Regions from separate parts of the Methylibium petroleiphilum PM1 genome, predicted to be linked through region 2. Evidence: predicted binding sites of a transcription regulator. Region 2 holds the regulator's gene; each other region holds the start of a gene.
What was found. Region 2 encodes HrcA, which represses chaperone genes, less so after heat shock. Its sites were predicted from a motif close to TTAGCACTCNNNNNNNNNGAGTGCTAA; they were not measured.
Positions count from the first base shown of each region.

Region 1 (5,690 bases), 970 kb from region 2:
CAGCACCGCGGCGATCGCCGCGTTCGGGATCAGCGCCAGCAGCGGGGCGCTCACCAGCACCAGCAACAGCAGCAGCCCGGCCGAGAACACCGAAGCCAGTGGCGTGCGCGCACCGGCCTCGAGGTTGGGGATCGAACGGTTCAGCGATCCGCAGGAGACATAGGCGGAGGTCAGGCCTCCCACCACGTTGGACAGGCCCTGGCCGAGGAACTCGCGGTTGGCGTCGATGCGCTGGCCCGAGCGGGCGGCCACGGCCTTGGCGATCGAGATCGACTGGGCGAGCGCCACCAGCGTCAGGGCGAAGGCGATGCTGACCAGGTCGCGCAGCCGCGAGATGTCGATGTCGGGCCAGTGCCAGCGGGGCCAGGGCAGCGGCACCTCACCGATCTGCTCGACGTGCCAGAACGTGCCGTCCTCATGGCCGGCGTTCAGCAGCACCGCGACCAGCGTGCCGGCCGCCAGCCCCAGCAGAAGCGCGGGCCAGCGCCGCTGCCAGTGCCGCACGGCGAGCGTGACCGCGAGGGCCACCACGCCGACGACCAGCGAACCGAGGTGCACCACCTCGAGCGGCCGCTGCCAGAGGGCCTCGAGCATCGGCCTCAACCCGGTGCCGGAACTCATGCCCAGCAGGTCGGGCAGGGCATGCAGCGCAATCAGCACCGAGGCGCCGGCGGTGAAGCCGAGCAAGGCCGCCGGCGAGATGAAGTTGGCGATGCTGCCCAGGCGCAGCGCGCCGATCAGGGTCTGCATCACGCCGACCAGCAGCGTGACGGTCAGCGCGAGCTCGATGTAGTCGGGGCTGCGCACCCAGGCGAGCGGCGTGAGCATGGCCGCCAGCGCCAGCGAGTTCGCGTTCGTCGGCCCCGACATCACGTGAAGGCTGGAGCCGAACAGCGCCGCGACGATGCACGGCAGGATGGCGGTGGCCAGGCCGTACTGCGGCGGCAGGCCGGCGAGCGAGGCGAAGGCGATGCCCTGAGGCAGTACCAGCACGGCGCCCAGCAGGCCGGCCAGCAGGTCGGCGCGCAGCGTCTCGCGCGACACGAGCCTGACCCACGGACCGAAGCAGCGTTGTAGCCAGGGCGGGCCGGCAGCCGGCGCAGCGGGTGAGGACATGCCGAATGATAGAAGCCGTTCCGGCCCCGCCGAGGGGCCGTGTCGCGGAGCAGAACGCGATGCGATATCGCGCGGCCCACCGTGTGGCCCAACTCGCTGCGTTGCACAATGTCCCGCACCGGGCGACGAATTCGACCTGGCATCCCGCCGGCCGACGTTCCGCCTTTCGCCATGGAGAGCTGAGCAGCATGACGCAGATTCCCACGCTCGAGACCGCGACCACGTCGAGGATCCACATGATCGGCGGCGAGAAGGGCGGTGTCGGCAAATCGCTCGTGTCGCGTCTGCTGGCGCAGTACCTCATCGACCACGAGGTCCCGTTCACCGGCTTCGATACCGACCGTTCGCACGGCTCGCTGATGCGCTTCTATGCAGGCTACGCCTCGCCGGTGCTGGCCGATCGCTACGAGGCGCTGGATGCGATCGTCGAGGCGGCCATCGAGGCCCCGGGCCGCCGTGTGCTGGTCGACCTGGCAGCGCAGACCCATGATCCTCTGGTGAAGTGGATGGATGAGTCGGGCGTGCTGGACCTGGCCGACATGTCCGGTGTCGCCATCCACTACTGGCACGTGATGGACTCCGGCAAGGACTCGGTCGATCTGCTCAAGCGCCTGCTCGACCGCTTCGGCCGGCGCCTGCGCTACGTGCTGGTGCGCAACCAGCTCCGCGGCGACGACTTCAGCCAGCTCGAGAAGTCGGGCGAACAGGATCGCGCGCTGGCACTGGGCGCTCGTGTGATCACGCTCAAGCGCCTGCACGACTCGGTGGTGCAGAAGATCGACGCCAGCAACAGCAGCTTCTGGGCCGCGCGCAACTCGCCCGGCAGCGAAGGCCCGAGCCTGGGTCTGATGGAGCGCCAGCGTCTCAAGCTCTGGCTGAACCACGCCTTCAGCGAGATCGAGACGGCGGGGGTCTGACCGCGGCGGCCCGCCGCAAGTCGGGCCTTCGTCACGCTCCGGGCGCGGCGCTATTGAAACGCCGTGAGCGACCCCTATAATCTGTCGCTAGCACTCGCGCAGACTGAGTGCTAACAAGCCGGAGACGGCATCATCGTCTCTGGCTGCGCAATTGTGAGCTTGCGCTAACTGCGCGAAACAAGTCCGTAGATATTCGATACCCATCAAGGAGATGCGATGAAACTTCGTCCTTTGCACGATCGCGTGATCGTCAAGCGCCTCGAACAGGAAACCAAGACCGCTTCGGGCATCGTGATCCCCGACAACGCCGCCGAGAAGCCCGACCAGGGTGAAGTGCTGGCCGTGGGTCCGGGCAAGCGCAACGACAAGGGCGACTTCATCGCCCTGAACTGCAAGGTCGGCGATCGCGTGCTGTTCGGCAAGTACAGCGGCCAGACCGTCAAGGTCGACGGTGACGAACTGCTGGTGATGCGCGAGGAAGACCTCTTCGCCGTGGTTGAAAAGTAAATCGCGTGCGATTTGCTTTCGTCGCAGGCTGACTTCGCGCAGCGAAGTCAAGGCCCCAAGGGTCGGCCGTAGACAGAAGAATTCCCCGGCGCGAGCCGGCAAATCAGATTTCGGAGAATACAAATGGCAGCTAAAGACGTCGTTTTCGGAGGTGAAGCCCGCGCGCGCATGGTCGAAGGCGTGAACATCCTGGCCAACGCGGTCAAGGTGACGCTGGGCCCGAAGGGCCGCAACGTGGTGCTCGAGCGTTCGTTCGGCGCCCCGACCGTGACCAAGGACGGTGTGTCCGTGGCCAAGGAAATCGAGCTGAAGGACAAGCTCCAGAACATGGGCGCCCAGATGGTCAAGGAAGTCGCTTCCAAGACCTCGGACAACGCCGGTGACGGCACCACCACCGCCACCGTGCTGGCCCAGGCGATCGTGCGCGAAGGCATGAAGTACGTGGCCGCGGGCATGAACCCGATGGACCTGAAGCGCGGCATCGACAAGGCCGTCGTGAGCTTGGTCGAGCAGCTGAAGAAGCAGTCGAAGCCGACCACCACCAGCAAGGAAATCGCCCAGGTCGGCACCATCTCGGCGAATTCGGACGACGACGTCGGCCAGATCATCGCGTCGGCGATGGACAAGGTCGGCAAGGAAGGCGTCATCACCGTCGAAGACGGCAAGAGCCTGAACAACGAGCTCGACGTGGTCGAAGGCATGCAGTTCGACCGCGGCTACCTGTCGCCCTACTTCATCAACAACCCGGAAAAGCAGAGCGCGGTGCTCGACAACCCGTTCGTGCTGCTCTACGACAAGAAGATCAGCAACATCCGTGACCTGCTGCCGACGCTGGAGCAGGTGGCCAAGTCGGGCCGTCCGCTGCTGATCATCGCCGAGGAAGTCGAAGGCGAAGCGCTCGCGACGCTGGTGGTCAACACCATCCGCGGCATCCTGAAGGTCGTGGCCGTCAAGGCGCCGGGCTTCGGTGACCGTCGCAAGGCGATGCTCGAGGACATCGCGATCCTGACCGGCGGCAAGGTCATCGCCGAGGAAGTCGGCCTGACGCTCGAGAAGGTCACGCTGGCCGACCTGGGCCAGGCCAAGCGCGTCGAGGTGGGCAAGGAAAACACCACGATCATCGACGGCGCCGGCGCCGCGGGCGACATCGAAGCCCGCGTCAAGCAGGTGCGCGTGCAGATCGAGGAAGCCACCAGCGACTACGACCGCGAGAAGCTCCAGGAGCGCGTGGCCAAGCTCGCCGGCGGCGTGGCCGTCATCAAGGTCGGTGCCGCCACCGAAGTCGAGATGAAGGAAAAGAAGGCCCGTGTCGAAGACGCCCTGCACGCCACGCGTGCCGCGGTGGAAGAAGGCATCGTGGCCGGCGGTGGCGTGGCGCTGCTGCGCGCCAAGCAGGCCGCCGGTGCGATCAAGGGCGACAACGCCGACCAGGACGCCGGCATCAAGCTGATCCTGCGTGCGATCGAGGAGCCGCTGCGCATCATCGTCACCAACGCCGGTGACGAAGCCAGCGTGGTGGTGAACGCCGTGCTCGCCGGCAAGGGCAACTACGGCTACAACGCCGCCAACGGCACCTACGGCGACATGATCGAGATGGGCATCCTGGACCCGACCAAGGTGACCCGCACCGCGCTGCAGAACGCCGCCTCGGTGGCCGCGCTGATGCTGACGACGGAAGCCATGGTCGCCGAGTCGCCCAAGGACGACGCGCCGGCCGGCGGCATGCCGGGTGGCATGGGCGGCATGGGTGGCATGGGCATGGACATGTGATGTCCCGCCGGCCTCCCACGGGAGGCCGGCCGCCTGGGCTCTGCCCAGAACCGCGTCAGCAAGGGCCGCAGAAATGCGGCCCTTTTTCATGCGCGTTCGGCGAACGCTCCCGGGATAATCGGGCGCATGGATGTCTCGCCGCTGCTGCAGCGCTACCTCGACAGCTGTCTCGCGGAGGTGCCGCGCTGGATGAGCCGGGTCGCGAACGAGGCCCTGCAGGCGCTGCACGCACCGACCACCCGCAGCGCGCTGCGCGAACTGCCGGCGCGCCCGCGCGACGACGCCGAGCTGGCCCTGCGTCACAACCATCCGCTGTGGGCGCGTCGCGTCGGTGAGTTGCTGGGTTCGCGCTGGCGCAGCGAGATCGAGGCCGGCGCGCCCGACGCGGGCGCGACGCTGTCGCCGCGTCCGGCCTGGTCGGCCGAAGCGCTGACGCTGGTCGACGAAGCCGAGGCCGAAGAGAACATCGAGCTGCTGCGCGCGGTGCAGCTGGTCGACCACGCCGCCGAGCACGAGCTGCACGAGCTGCAGTCGCGCACAGCGACGCTGCGCGGCCAGGACGCGGTGCGCGCGACCTCCAACCTGCTGCGGCCCGAGCTGCTGGTGCGGGCGGTGTGGGACGCCAGCGAGGTGCTGGGCCTCGGCGCACCGGCCCGCAAGGCACTGATGCGCGCCAGCGGCGAGCCGCTGGCACAGGCGCTGAAGCAGGTCGCGATCGACGCCGGCCGGCGCCTGGCCGACTGGGGGGTCGGCCAGGCGGCCTGGAAGGCCAGCTCCACGCCGGCGGCACGGCGGGTCGCGCCGCCGAATTCCGGCTACGACCTGACGCGTCCCGGCGCACTCGACAGCCTGCGCAGCCGCCTCAGCACGCGCTACGCGAACATCGACGGTGCCACGCGCGCCGGTCCGATGGACGAGGCCGATTCGCTGCAGCAGCTCGACCGCAATCTGGTGCATGTGCTGGCGCGGCGACCGCTGGGGATCCAGGGCGCCGACCGCCTGATGGCCCGGCTGCCCTTCCTCGAGGCGGCCGGCCGCCACGACGACGACCGCGAGATCATGCTGCTGGTGGCCCACCTGAGCGGCGCCGTGCTCGACGACGCGCTGCTGCCGCTGCCGGTGCGTTCCACGCTGGCCAGCTTGCAGGCACCGTTGCTGCGCGTGGCGCTGCGCGAGCCCCGGGTGCTGGAGGATCACTCGCACCCGATCTGGCAGATGATGATTCGGCTCGCGTCGCACACGGCCGGCTTCCAGGACGACGATGATCCCCGGCTGTGCGCGTTGCTGCTCGACGTCGAGGTGCTGTTCACGCGCCTGCAGGCGGCCACGCCGGCGATCGCGGTGCACGCGCAGGCGCTGACCGCGCTCGATTCGCTGCTG
Region 1 covers NC_008825.1:461,154-466,843, forward strand. Annotated here, with positions in the region: gene MPE_RS02125 (SulP family inorganic anion transporter) at 1-1,116, opposite strand, end outside; gene MPE_RS02130 (P-loop NTPase family protein) at 1,305-2,033, shown strand; gene MPE_RS02135 (co-chaperone GroES) at 2,250-2,540, shown strand; gene groL (chaperonin GroEL) at 2,664-4,310, shown strand; gene MPE_RS02145 (DUF1631 family protein) at 4,437-5,690, shown strand, end outside.
Region 1: a site for HrcA is predicted at 2,121-2,147, ahead of MPE_RS02135 (co-chaperone GroES). Genes of this name have one in related genera too.

Region 2 (5,690 bases):
GCTGCCCAGCTGCGACAGGCTCGGCAGCAGCGCCGGCAGCGAACGGGCGCTGCGCACGTCGACCGCCACCGCGATGCGGCGCATCGCGCCGTCGGTGCGGGCCTGCTCCAGGCGCAGGAACTGCGGCAGCAGCTCGGGCGGCAGGTTGTCGACGCAGTAGAAGCCGGCGTCCTCCAGCGCATGCAGCGCCACCGACTTGCCCGAGCCGGAGATGCCGGTGACCAGCACCACCTCGCGCGGTGCGTCGGGCAGGGCCGGCGCCACGGTGTCCTGGCTCATGCCCGCTGCCGCTTGCGTCCACCACCACTGGCCGCGGCCGGAGGCGCCGGCGGGGCCGATGTCGCGGCCGCCAGCAGCGCCTGCGCATGGGCCAGGCTGGTGCCGCCGGCCGCGCCGCCGCCCAGCATGCGGGCGATCTCCTGCACCCGCGCCTCGCCGGTGACCGGGTCGACCTGGCTGCGCGTGCTGCCGCCCTGCGCGGCCTTGCTGACCACGCAGTGGTGGTCGGCGCAGGCGGCCACCTGCGGCAGGTGGGTCACGCACAGCACCTGCCGGTCGCGGCCCAGGCGGCGCATCAACTGCCCCACGGCGTCGGCCACGCTGCCGCCGACGCCGGCGTCGATCTCGTCGAAGATCAGCGTGCCGGTCTCGCCGAGCTCGCTGGTGGTGACCGCGATCGCCAGCGCGATGCGCGACAGCTCGCCGCCCGAGGCCACCTTGGCCAGCGCGCGCGGCGTGCTGCCGGCGTGCCCCGCCACGCGAAACTCTGCCGCCTCGCGGCCGTGCCGCTGCGGCTCGGCCAACGGCTCCAGCGCCACCTCGAAGCGCCCGCCGGCCATGCCGAGCTGCTGCATCGCCGCCGTCACCGACGCGGCGAGCCGCGGTGCCGCGGCCTTGCGTTGCGAGCTGACGGCCTGCGCCGCGGTGTCGTAGGCCTGGCGCGTGGTCTGCACCCGGGCCTCCAGCGCGTCGAGGTCGGTCGCGGCGTCGAGCCGGGTGAGCTCGTCGCGCCAGGCGGCCCGCAGTGCCGGCAATTCCTCGGCCGGCCGGCGGAAGCGCCGCGCGAGGCCCATCCACGCCGCCAGCCGCTCGTCGAGCGCCTGCAGGCGCTCCGGGTCCAGCTCGCCGTGGCGCAGCGTGGCGTGCAGCGTGTGGGCGGCGTCCTGCAGCTGGGCCTGCGCGCTCTTCAGCACCTCGAAGGGATCGCGCAGCGCCGGGTCGTGGTCGAGCACACCTTCGAGCGCACCGATCGCCTGGGCGCTGCGCGCGTCGGCCGAGTCGTCGTCCTCGCTGATCGCGGCCAGCGCCGCCTGCACCGCGTCGATGATGGCCTGCGCGTGGCTCAGGCGGTGGTGCTCGGCGTTGAGCTCCGGCCATTCGTCGGCGCCGGGGGCCAGCTTGTCGAGCTCGGCGATCTGCCATTGCAGCCGCTCGCGCTCGCGTTCCAGGTCGGCCTGGCGGCTGCGCGCGTCGGCGAGCTGTTCGCTTGCGCTGCGCCACGCGCTCCAGGCGGCGGCCAGCGGCGCGGTGTCGAGGCCGGCATAGCCGTCGAGCAGGCCGCGCACCGCGTCGGGCCGCGTCAGGCTCTGCCAGGCGTGCTGCCCGTGGATGTCGACCAGGTGCTCGCCCGCCTCGCGCAGCTGGCCGATGGTGGCCGGGCTGCCGTTGATCCACGCACGGCTCTTGCCCTGGGCGTCGAGCGTGCGGCGCAGCAGCAGGGGGTCGTCGCCACCGTCCTCTTCATCGGCGAAGCCGGCATCGGCCAGCCAGGGCCGCAGCGAGGCCGGCGTGTCGAACTCGGCGCTGATCTCGGCGCGCGTCGCGCCCTCGCGCACCACGCCGGCGTCGCCGCGGTGGCCGAGCGCGAGCTGCAGCGCATCGACCAGGATGGACTTGCCGGCACCGGTCTCGCCGGTGAGCGCGGTGAACCCGGCCTGCAGGTCGAGCTCGAGCGCGGGCACGATGACGAAGTCGCGCAGGGCGATGCGCTTCAGCATGGGGTCTTCCTCAGCGTGCCGCCCACGGCTCAGGAGTGCGCGCCGTCGGGCAGCACACCTTCGTTCCAGTGCAGCTTGCGGCGCAGCGTGGCATAGAAGTTCCAGCCGCGCGGGTGCAGCACGCGCACGCGGTGCTCGCTGCGGCGCACGCAGATGCGGTCGCCGTGCAGCAGGCTGGCGAGGCTCTGGTGGTCGAAGTTCACGCTGGCATCGCGGCCGGCGACGATCTCGATGCGCACCTCGCTGTCGTCGGGCAGCACGATGGGGCGATTGGACAGCGCATGCGGCGCGATCGGCACCATCAGCCAGCCCGAGATGCCCGGGTGCAGGATCGGCCCGCCGGCCGACAGCGCGTAGGCGGTCGAGCCGGTGGGCGACGAGATGATCAGCCCGTCGGCGCGGAAATTGGCCACGAACTGGTCCTGCACATCGACCCGCAGCTCCACCATGCCGGCGCTGGCGCCGCGGCTCACCACCACGTCGTTGACGGCGAAGGTCTCGTAGATCACGTCGAACTCGTCGCCCGAGGGCCGCTTGACGCAGCCTTCCAGCATGGTGCGGTGCTCTTCCTCGTAGTCGCCGGCGATCATGGGTGCGATGGTCTCGCGGAACTCTGCCATCGGGATGTCGGTCATGAAGCCGAGCCGGCCCTGGTTGATGCCGATCAGCGGCACGCCGTAGCGCGCCAGTTGCCGCGCGGTGCCGAGCATGGTGCCGTCGCCGCCGACCACGACCGCCAGGTCGCAGTGCTTGCCGATCTGGGCGGCGTCGAGCGCGCCGTAGTCGGGCAGGCCGACGGCCATGGCGGTGGTGGTGTCGAGCGAGACCTCGAGCCCCTGGTTCGTGAGGAACTCGGCCACGCTGGCAAGCACCTGGCGACTGCCCGGCGCCTGGTATTTGCCGACGAGGGCAGCGTGACGGAAACGGCTCGCCATGGTGAGAGAAATTACACCACAGCCATTCGACGCGGCGCGCACCTCGCCACATGCCCGCAAAACCGCGCCCTACAATGATTTCCACCATGCTCGACGAACGTGCCAAGACCCTGTTGAAGACGCTGGTCGAGCGCTATATCGCCGATGGTCAGCCGGTCGGGTCGCGCACGCTGTCGCGGGCGTCCGGGCTGGAGCTGAGCCCGGCCACCATCCGCAACGTGATGGCCGACCTGGAGGAGCTGGGCCTGATCGCCAGCCCGCACACCAGCGCCGGGCGCATCCCCACGGCGCGCGGCTACCGGCTGTTCGTCGACACCATGCTCACCGCGCGGCCGCTCGACATGGCGCGCAGCGAGCCGGGCCTGGCCGCTGCGCAAGAACAGCTGCAGCCTGACCAGCCGCAGCGCGTGATCACCCATGCGGCCCAGGTGCTGTCCAACCTGTCGCAGTTCGTCGGCGTGGTCACCGCGCCGCGCAAGGCCGGCGTGTTCCACCACATCGAGTTCATGCGCCTGGGCGAGCGGCGCGTGCTGGTGATCCTGGTCTCGCCCGACGGCGACGTGCAGAACCGCGTGATCTTCACCGCGCGCGACCACAGCCCGGCCGAGCTGGTGGAGGCCAGTAACTTCATCAACGCCCACTACAGCGGCCTCAGCATCGAGGCGGTGCGCGAGCGGCTCAAGACCGAGATCGACGCGCTGCGCGGCGAGATCGCCCTGCTGATGCAGGCCGCGGTGCAGTTCGGCAGCGAAGCCGCCGACGGCGAGAACGAGCAGGTGGTGGTCTCGGGCGAGCGCAACCTGCTGACGATGCAGGACTTCTCCAGCGACATGGGCTCGCTGCGCAAGCTGTTCGACCTGTTCGAGCAGAAGACCCAGCTGATGCGCCTGCTCGACGTGAGCAGCCGCGCCGAGGGCGTGCGCATCTACATCGGCGGCGAGAGCCAGATCGTGCCGTTCGAGGAGCTGTCGGTGGTGTCGGCGCCGTACGAGGTGGACGGCAAGATCGTCGGCACGCTGGGCGTCATCGGCCCCACGCGCATGGCGTACGACCGCATGATCCAGATCGTCGACATCACCTCGCGGCTGGTGACGCAGGCGCTGAGCCAGAAGTAGCGCTCAACCCGGCCCGATCATCCGCTCCGGCCGCACCCACGCATCGAACTGCTCGCCCGTCAGGTGCCCCGAGGCCACGGCCGCCTCGCGCAGCGTCAGCCCCTCGGCGTGCGCCTTCTTCGCGATCTGCGCGGCCTTGTCGTAGCCGATGTGCGGGTTCAACGCCGTCACCAGCATCAATGAGCGTTGCAGCAGTTCGGCGATGCGGCCACGGTCCGGCTCGATGCCCCGCGCGCAATGCGCATCGAAGCTGCGCGCGCCGTCGGCCAGCAGCCGGAGGCTCTGCAGCACGTTGTGGATGATCACCGGCTTGTAGACGTTGAGCTCGAAGTTGCCCGACGCGCCGGCGACGTTCACCGCCACGTCGTTGCCCAGCACCTGGCAGCACGCCATCGTCAAAGCCTCGCACTGCGTGGGGTTCACCTTGCCGGGCATGATGGAACTGCCCGGCTCGTTCTCCGGAATGCGCAGCTCGCCCAGCCCCGAGCGCGGGCCCGAGGCCAGCCAGCGCACGTCGTTGGCGATCTTCATCAGCGACGCCGCCAGCGTCTTCAGCGCGCCGTGCGCATGCACCAGCGCGTCGTGCGCCGCCAGCGCCTCGAACTTGTTCGGCGCCGACACGAAGTCGGTCCCCGCGGCCTGCGACAGCGCCTGCGCCACCCGCGTGCCGAACTCCGGGTGCGCATTGAGCCCGGTGCCCACCGCGGTGCCGCCCAGCGCCAGCTCGCGCAGGTGCGGCAGCGCGGCGCGCAGGTGGCCGATGCCGTGCGCCAGCTGCGCCACCCAGCCCGACATCTCCTGCCCCAGGCTCAGCGGCGTGGCGTCCTGCAGGTGGGTGCGGCCGATCTTCACCAGCTCGGCGTAGGCGCGTGCCTTGCCGGCCAGCGTATCGTGCAGCGTGGCCAGCGCCGGCAGCAGCGCGTCCTCGATCGCGCGGACCGCGGCCACGTTCATCGCGGTGGGAAACACGTCGTTCGACGACTGCCCGCGGTTCACCTCGTCGTTCGGATGCACCAGCCGCTGCTCGCCCACCGGCCCGCCCAGCAGCTGCGAGGCGCGGTTGGCCAGCACCTCGTTCATGTTCATGTTGCTCTGCGTGCCCGAACCGGTCTGCCACAGCGACAGCGGAAACTCGTCGGCATGCTGTCCGGCGATCACCTCGTCGGCGGCGGCGATGATGGCCTCGGCCTTGCGCGCGTCGAGCACGCCCAGGTCGCGGTTCACCTGGGCGGCGCAGCGCTTCACCAGCGCCAGCGCCAGCAGCAGCTCCGGCGGCATGCGCTCGGTGGAGATGTCGAAGTGGTGCAGCGAGCGCTGCGTCTGCGCCCCCCACAGCCGGTCGCCGGGCACGGCGATGTCGCCGAAGCTGTCGCGTTCAATGCGCGCTGGTGTCATCGTCGTGGGTGTCGTCATGGCGTGCCTCCCGATCGCAGGGCCAGAGCCATGGTAGCGATGCCTACAATCCGCGCTGGTGCCGGGTCGATCGCCTTCCTGGAAGCAAGCGCTTCGCGGAACGCCATGGTCCCGAGCAAGGGGCCGTTAGCTCAGTTGGTTAGAGCAGAGGACTCATAATCCTTTGGTCGTTGGTTCAAGTCCAACACGGCCTACCAGCAAACACCAAGCGATCTGCGCGCGGTCCCCGG
Region 2 covers NC_008825.1:3,537,731-3,543,420, reverse strand. Annotated here, with positions in the region: gene rapZ (RNase adapter RapZ) at 1-279, opposite strand, end outside; gene recN (DNA repair protein RecN) at 276-1,997, opposite strand; gene MPE_RS16835 (NAD kinase) at 2,027-2,932, opposite strand; gene hrcA (heat-inducible transcriptional repressor HrcA) at 3,019-4,047, shown strand; gene fumC (class II fumarate hydratase) at 4,051-5,442, opposite strand; tRNA gene MPE_RS16820 (tRNA-Ile) at 5,581-5,657, shown strand.

Region 3 (5,690 bases), 170 kb from region 2:
GATCGGCGGACTGGCCAGCGGGGCGTCGCCAGCCAGCCGCTGGCCGTCGGCGTCGAGCACGATGTAGTAGGTGGTGTCCGTTGCGCTCGTGCGCAGCGACTGCTCGGTCTGCTGGTTCAGCTCGAACTCCACCTGCCCGTCGATCACGTGCACCAGGTTGCCCAGCGCCAAGGCCCAGTCGCTCAGTCCGACGTCGTAGGCATCGCTGGTGCGCTGCAGCTGGCCGCGCAGGTCAAAGAACAGCCGCACCGGCGCGATCAGCACCGTGAGGAGCACCACCCACAGCAGGAGGGTGGCCTTCAGGCTGTTGAGCATCACTGCACGGAGGGAGCGGCTCCGGCGACTTCTTCCACGAGGTAGCCGAAGCCGCGCACGGCGCGGATGCGCAGGCCGGCCGGCTCGATCTTCGGCCGCAGGCGCGAGACGTAGACCTCGACCGCGTTCTCCGACAGCGCATCGTCCCAGCCACTGATGGCCTGCAGAATCTGCTCCTTGCCGACGACATGTCCGACCCGGCTGAGCAGGTACTCGAGCACCGCCCATTCGCGCGCCGACAAATCGAGCGGCTGTTCGCCGATCCAGGCCCGGTTGGCCTCGAGGTCCATGCGCAACCCACCCATCGAGAGCACGCTGCCCTGGCGCGCCTGGTGACGGCGCGTCAGCACCTTCACCCGCGCGATCAACTCGGCCAGCGCGAACGGCTTGACGAGGTAGTCGTCGGCGCCCATCTCGAGGCCGTGCACGCGATCCTCGATCGCGTCGCGCGCGGTCAGCATCAGGACCGGCAGGGTCGAGCCCTGCTCGCGCACACGACGCAGCGTCTCGAAGCCATCGATGCCGATCAGGCCGATGTCGAGGATCAGGAGGTCGTAGGGATCCGTCTTGACAGACGTCGGGACCGGTTCCCCGCGGGGCGTGTGGTCGACCACCCAGCCTTGCGAGCGCAGTGCGCGCGCCGTCGACTCGGCCAGTGCCGGGTCGTCTTCAGCCAGCAGGATGTGCATGGAGGATGGGTCTTGCGCGAGTGCCTTGGAACGGTGAATCATGTTCGAAGTGGAAGCGATGACCATGGCCCGCACTGTAGCGCGCAGGCCTGCCTCCCCGTCGACCCGCATCGTCTCCGCTGCGTTCGGCAGCGTACTGACGGTGGGCTGACGCCAACCTGAGGGGAGATGCACGCCGGCCGCGCGATCCGGCCTCAGCAGAACGCCTGGATTCCCGTGATGGCCCGCCCGAGGATCAGGGCATGCACGTCGTGCGTGCCCTCGTAGGTGTTGACCACCTCGAGGTTGACCAGGTGGCGCGCCACGCCGAACTCGTCGGAGATGCCGTTGCCGCCCATCATGTCGCGCGCCATCCGGGCGATCTCCAGGCTCTTGCCGCAGGAGTTGCGCTTCATGATGCTGGTGATCTCGACCGCCGCCGTGCCTTCGTCCTTCATGCGCCCCAGCCGCAGGCAGCCCTGCAGACCCAGCGTGATCTCGGTCTGCATGTCGGCAAGCTTCTTCTGGATCAGCTGGTTGGCCGCCAGCGGCCGGCCGAACTGCGGGCGGTCGAGCACGTACTGGCGGGCGCGGTGGAAACAGTCCTCCGCAGCACCCAGCGCTCCCCAGGCGATGCCGTAGCGGGCGCTGTTGAGGCAGGTGAAGGGCCCCTTCAGGCCGCGCACCTCGGGAAAGGCGTTCTCCTCGGGACAGAACACCTCGTCCATGACGATCTCGCCGGTGAGCGAGGCCCGCAGGCCGACCTTGCCGTGCACCGCAGGGGCTTCCAGGCCCTTCATGCCCTTGTCCAGGATGAAGCCTCGGATCTGCCCGCCATCGTCCTTGGCCCAGACAACGAAGACGTCGGCGATGGGGCTGTTGGTGATCCACATCTTGGCGCCGCTGAGGACGTAGCCGCCCTGCACGGCGCGCGCGCGCGTGGCCAGGCTGCCGGGGTCGGAACCGTGGTTGGGCTCGGTGAGGCCGAAGCAGCCGATCCATTCGCCGCGGGCGAGCTTGGGCAGGTACTTCTGTTTCTGGGCTTCGGTCCCGAAGGCGTGGATGGGCACCATGACGAGCGAGCTCTGCACGCTCATCATCGAGCGGTATCCGGAATCGACACGTTCGACCTCGCGGGCCACCAGGCCGTAACAAACGTGGTTGAGGCCGGCGCCACCATAGGCTTCGGGAAGCGTGGCGCCGAGCAGGCCGAGCTCGCCCATCTCGCGGAAGATGGCCGGGTCGGTCTTCTCGTGGCGAAAGGCCTCCAGCACACGAGGCGCCAGGCGGTCCCGGCAGTAAGCCTGCGCGGCGTCGCGCACAGCGCGTTCGTCCTCGCTCAGCTGGCTGTCGAGCAGCAGGGGGTCGTCCCAATGGAAGCTGGCGGCCATGGCGGTCTCCGGGTAAGAAACGCAGTCTAGCGAGCTCGCAGCGCCCGGGGTGACGGGCCATCGCACCTCGACCGCAGCGGCATTTGTAAGCATATGCTCACTACCGAAGAGGTTTCGGCTTGCCCGATCGAAGCAGCGTGATCCGGGCAGTCCTTGGCCCTTCCGTCTTGGAGTTTTAGCACTCGTTTTACGTGAGTGCTAATATTGATGGAACGAAAGGAGGTTCTGGATGTCTTTCGATGCCATGAACACCACGCTGTCCCTGAACACTTCCGCGGGCTCGCAGGCGCTGACGGTGCGCGATCCGTGGGCGCTGGTCCCGTCGCTCGGCGACCTGAATGCCTATATCGCCGCCGTGAACCGCCTGCCGATGCTGACGCTCGAGGAAGAGCAGTCGCTCGGCCAGCGGCTGCGTGACGAACACGACCTCGAGGCTGCCGGTCGCTTGGTGCTGTCGCACTTGCGTCTGGTCGTGTCGGTATCGCGTCAGTACCTGGGCTACGGACTCCCTCACGGCGACCTGATCCAGGAAGGCAATGTCGGCCTGATGAAGGCCGTCAAGCGCTTCGACCCCAGCCAGGGCGTGCGACTGGTCAGCTATGCGCTGCACTGGATCAAGGCCGAAATTCACGAGTACGTGCTGCGCAACTGGCGCATGGTCAAGCTGGCGACCACGAAGGCACAGCGCAAGCTGTTCTTCAACCTGCGCTCGATGAAACAGGGTTTCAAGGGCGATGCCACCGACAGCGACCTGCACCGCAGCACGCTGACCGATGCCGAGATCGACATCGTGGCCAGTGAACTCAAGGTCAAGCGCGAGGAAGTGATCGAGATGGAGACGCGCCTGTCGGGTGGCGATGTCGCGCTCGATCCACAGACCGACGACGGCGACGAGAGCTACGCGCCGATCGCCTATCTGGCCGACGACCGCCACGAGCCGACGCGTGTGCTCGACGCCCAGCGCCGTGACGCGCTGGCCGGCGACGGCATCGGCGAGGCGCTGGACGTGCTGGACGCGCGCAGCCGACGCATCGTCGAGGAACGCTGGCTCAAGGTCAACGACAACGGTTCAGGCGGCATGACGCTGCATGAACTGGCCGCCGAGTACGGCGTCAGCGCCGAGCGGATCCGCCAGATCGAGGTAGCCGCCATGAAGAAGATGCGCAAGGCGCTGGCCGCCTACGCCTGAGTCCCTGACGTGCCTTGCGGCGACGACAAAGCGGCCCGCGGGCCGCTTTGTTCATGGGGCCGGCCTTTTTTCAGGCCAGCAACTGCTTCAGATCGGCTACCCAGGCCTCGATCGGCTGTCCGTAGCGCACGAACAGACGGAGCCGCCCTTGCGGATCGTAGACGTACGCGCCCGCCGTGTGGTCCATCGTGTAGCTGTCCGCCGCCTTGCCCGGGACCTTGCGGAAGAAGGCCTTGAAGGACTTCGCGACCGCCTGGGTCTGCTCGGGCGTGCTGCGCAGCGCGACGAAGCTCGGGTCGAAGCTGCTCATATAGGCCTTCAGGATCTCCGGCGTGTCGCGCTCCGGATCGACGGTGATGAAGACCGCCTGCAGCTTGTCGCCGTCCGCGCCGAGCTGCTTCTTCACGGCGGCCAGTTCGGCCATCGTGGTGGGGCAGACATCGGGGCACTGTGTGTACCCGAAGAACACCACGGTCGCCTTGCCCTTGAAGTCGGCCAGCGTGCGCGGGTGCCCCTCGACGTCGCTCAGAGCGAAGTCGCGTGCGTAGTCGGCGCCGGTGATGTCGATGCCCTTGAAGGGCTCGGCGGGCTTGTCCGCCGGGTCGCAGGCGGCCAGCAGCCCGAGCGCGGCACAGACGGTGAGTACGGCGAGCCTGCGCATCATCATGGCGTACCCCGCAGCAGCGGGCCCAGGTAGTGGTCGAGCAGCAAGGCCGCGAACAGCAGCGACAGGTGCCAGATCGAGAAACGGAAGGTGCGTCGCGCCAGCGCTTCGCTGTAGTGGCGCCACAGCCGGAAAGCATGGCCGCAGAAGCCCACGCCCAACGCGCAGGCCGCGACCAGGTAGAACCAGCCGCTCATGCCGTAGACGAAGGGCAGCAGGGTCGCGGCGAACAGCACGAAGGTGTAGAGCAGGATCTGCAGGCGCGTAAAGTCGTTGCCGTGCGTCACCGGCAGCATCGGCAGACCGGCCCGCGCATAGTCTTCGGCGCGGTAGAGCGCCAGCGCCCAGAAATGCGGCGGCGTCCACAGAAAGATGATCAGGCAGAGGATCCACGGTTCGGCGCCGAGTTCTCCGCGCATCGCGGCCCAGCCCAGCACCGGCGGCATCGCGCCCGAGGCACCCCCGATCACGATGTTCTGCGGCGTCGCCGGCTTCAGCAACACGGTGTAGATCACTGCATAGCCGACAAAGGTGGCGAAGGTGAGCCACATCGTCAGCGCATTGACCCAGACCCACAGCACGGCCATGCCGGCCGCGCACAGCAGCACGGCGAAGCTGAGGGTCTGGGTGTTGCTCAGCTCGCCCTTCGCTGTCGGGCGCCAGGCCGTGCGCTTCATCTTCGAATCGATGGTCTGCTCGACCAGGCAGTTGAAGGCTGCGGCGGCGCTGGCCACCAGCCAGATGCCGATCGAGGCCGCCAGGGCCACGCCCCAAGCAGGCAGCGACGGCCAGCCGGGCACGGCCAACAGCATGCCGATGGCTGCGCAGAACACGATGAGCTGCACCACGCGCGGCTTGGTCAGCGCGCTGAACTGGCGCCAGCGCGACAGCCAGGTGTGCAGCGCGGCGGGTGGGGTGGCGAGGGTCTCGGACATGTCTGCAGCAAGAAGCAATTCTAGGAAGCGCGGCGCGCCACGAGCGGCGCGGTGGCCCGGGACGACGCGGCAACCGGGCGCGCCGACGTGGTACGCAACAGCAACGCCGTCAACAGCAGTACCAGCGCGGCCGCGCCGCCGGTGTGGGCCACGGCCGCCAGCAGCGGCCAGTCGAGCACGACGTTGCTGACGCCGGTAACGACCTGCCACGCAGCCACGCCGACCAACCCCGCGGCGTAGCGGCGCAGCGCCGGTTCTCGCGCCAGCCGCCACACCAGCCAGGCCAAGCCACCGAGCAGCAGCAGCGCACCCAGGCGATGCGTCATGTGGATCGCCGTCAGCGCCGCGAACGGCAGCCACGCGCCGTCCTTGCCCACGCCCAGCGGGCGCAGCACGGCGAAGCCGTGCTCGAAGTCCATCGTCGGCCACCAGCGCCCCTGGCAGGTGGGGAAATCGCTGCAGGCCAGCACCGCATAGTTGGTGCTGACCCAGGCGCCGAGCGCGATCTGCAGCACGGCCAGCAATGAC
Region 3 covers NC_008825.1:3,369,723-3,375,412, forward strand. Annotated here, with positions in the region: gene MPE_RS15990 (sensor histidine kinase) at 1-315, opposite strand, end outside; gene MPE_RS15995 (response regulator) at 315-1,004, opposite strand; gene MPE_RS16000 (acyl-CoA dehydrogenase) at 1,199-2,374, opposite strand; gene rpoH (RNA polymerase sigma factor RpoH) at 2,619-3,563, shown strand; gene MPE_RS16010 (SCO family protein) at 3,634-4,230, opposite strand; gene cyoE (heme o synthase) at 4,227-5,162, opposite strand; gene MPE_RS16020 (COX15/CtaA family protein) at 5,183-5,690, opposite strand, start outside.
Region 3: a site for HrcA is predicted at 2,550-2,576, ahead of rpoH (RNA polymerase sigma factor RpoH). Genes of this name have one in related genera too.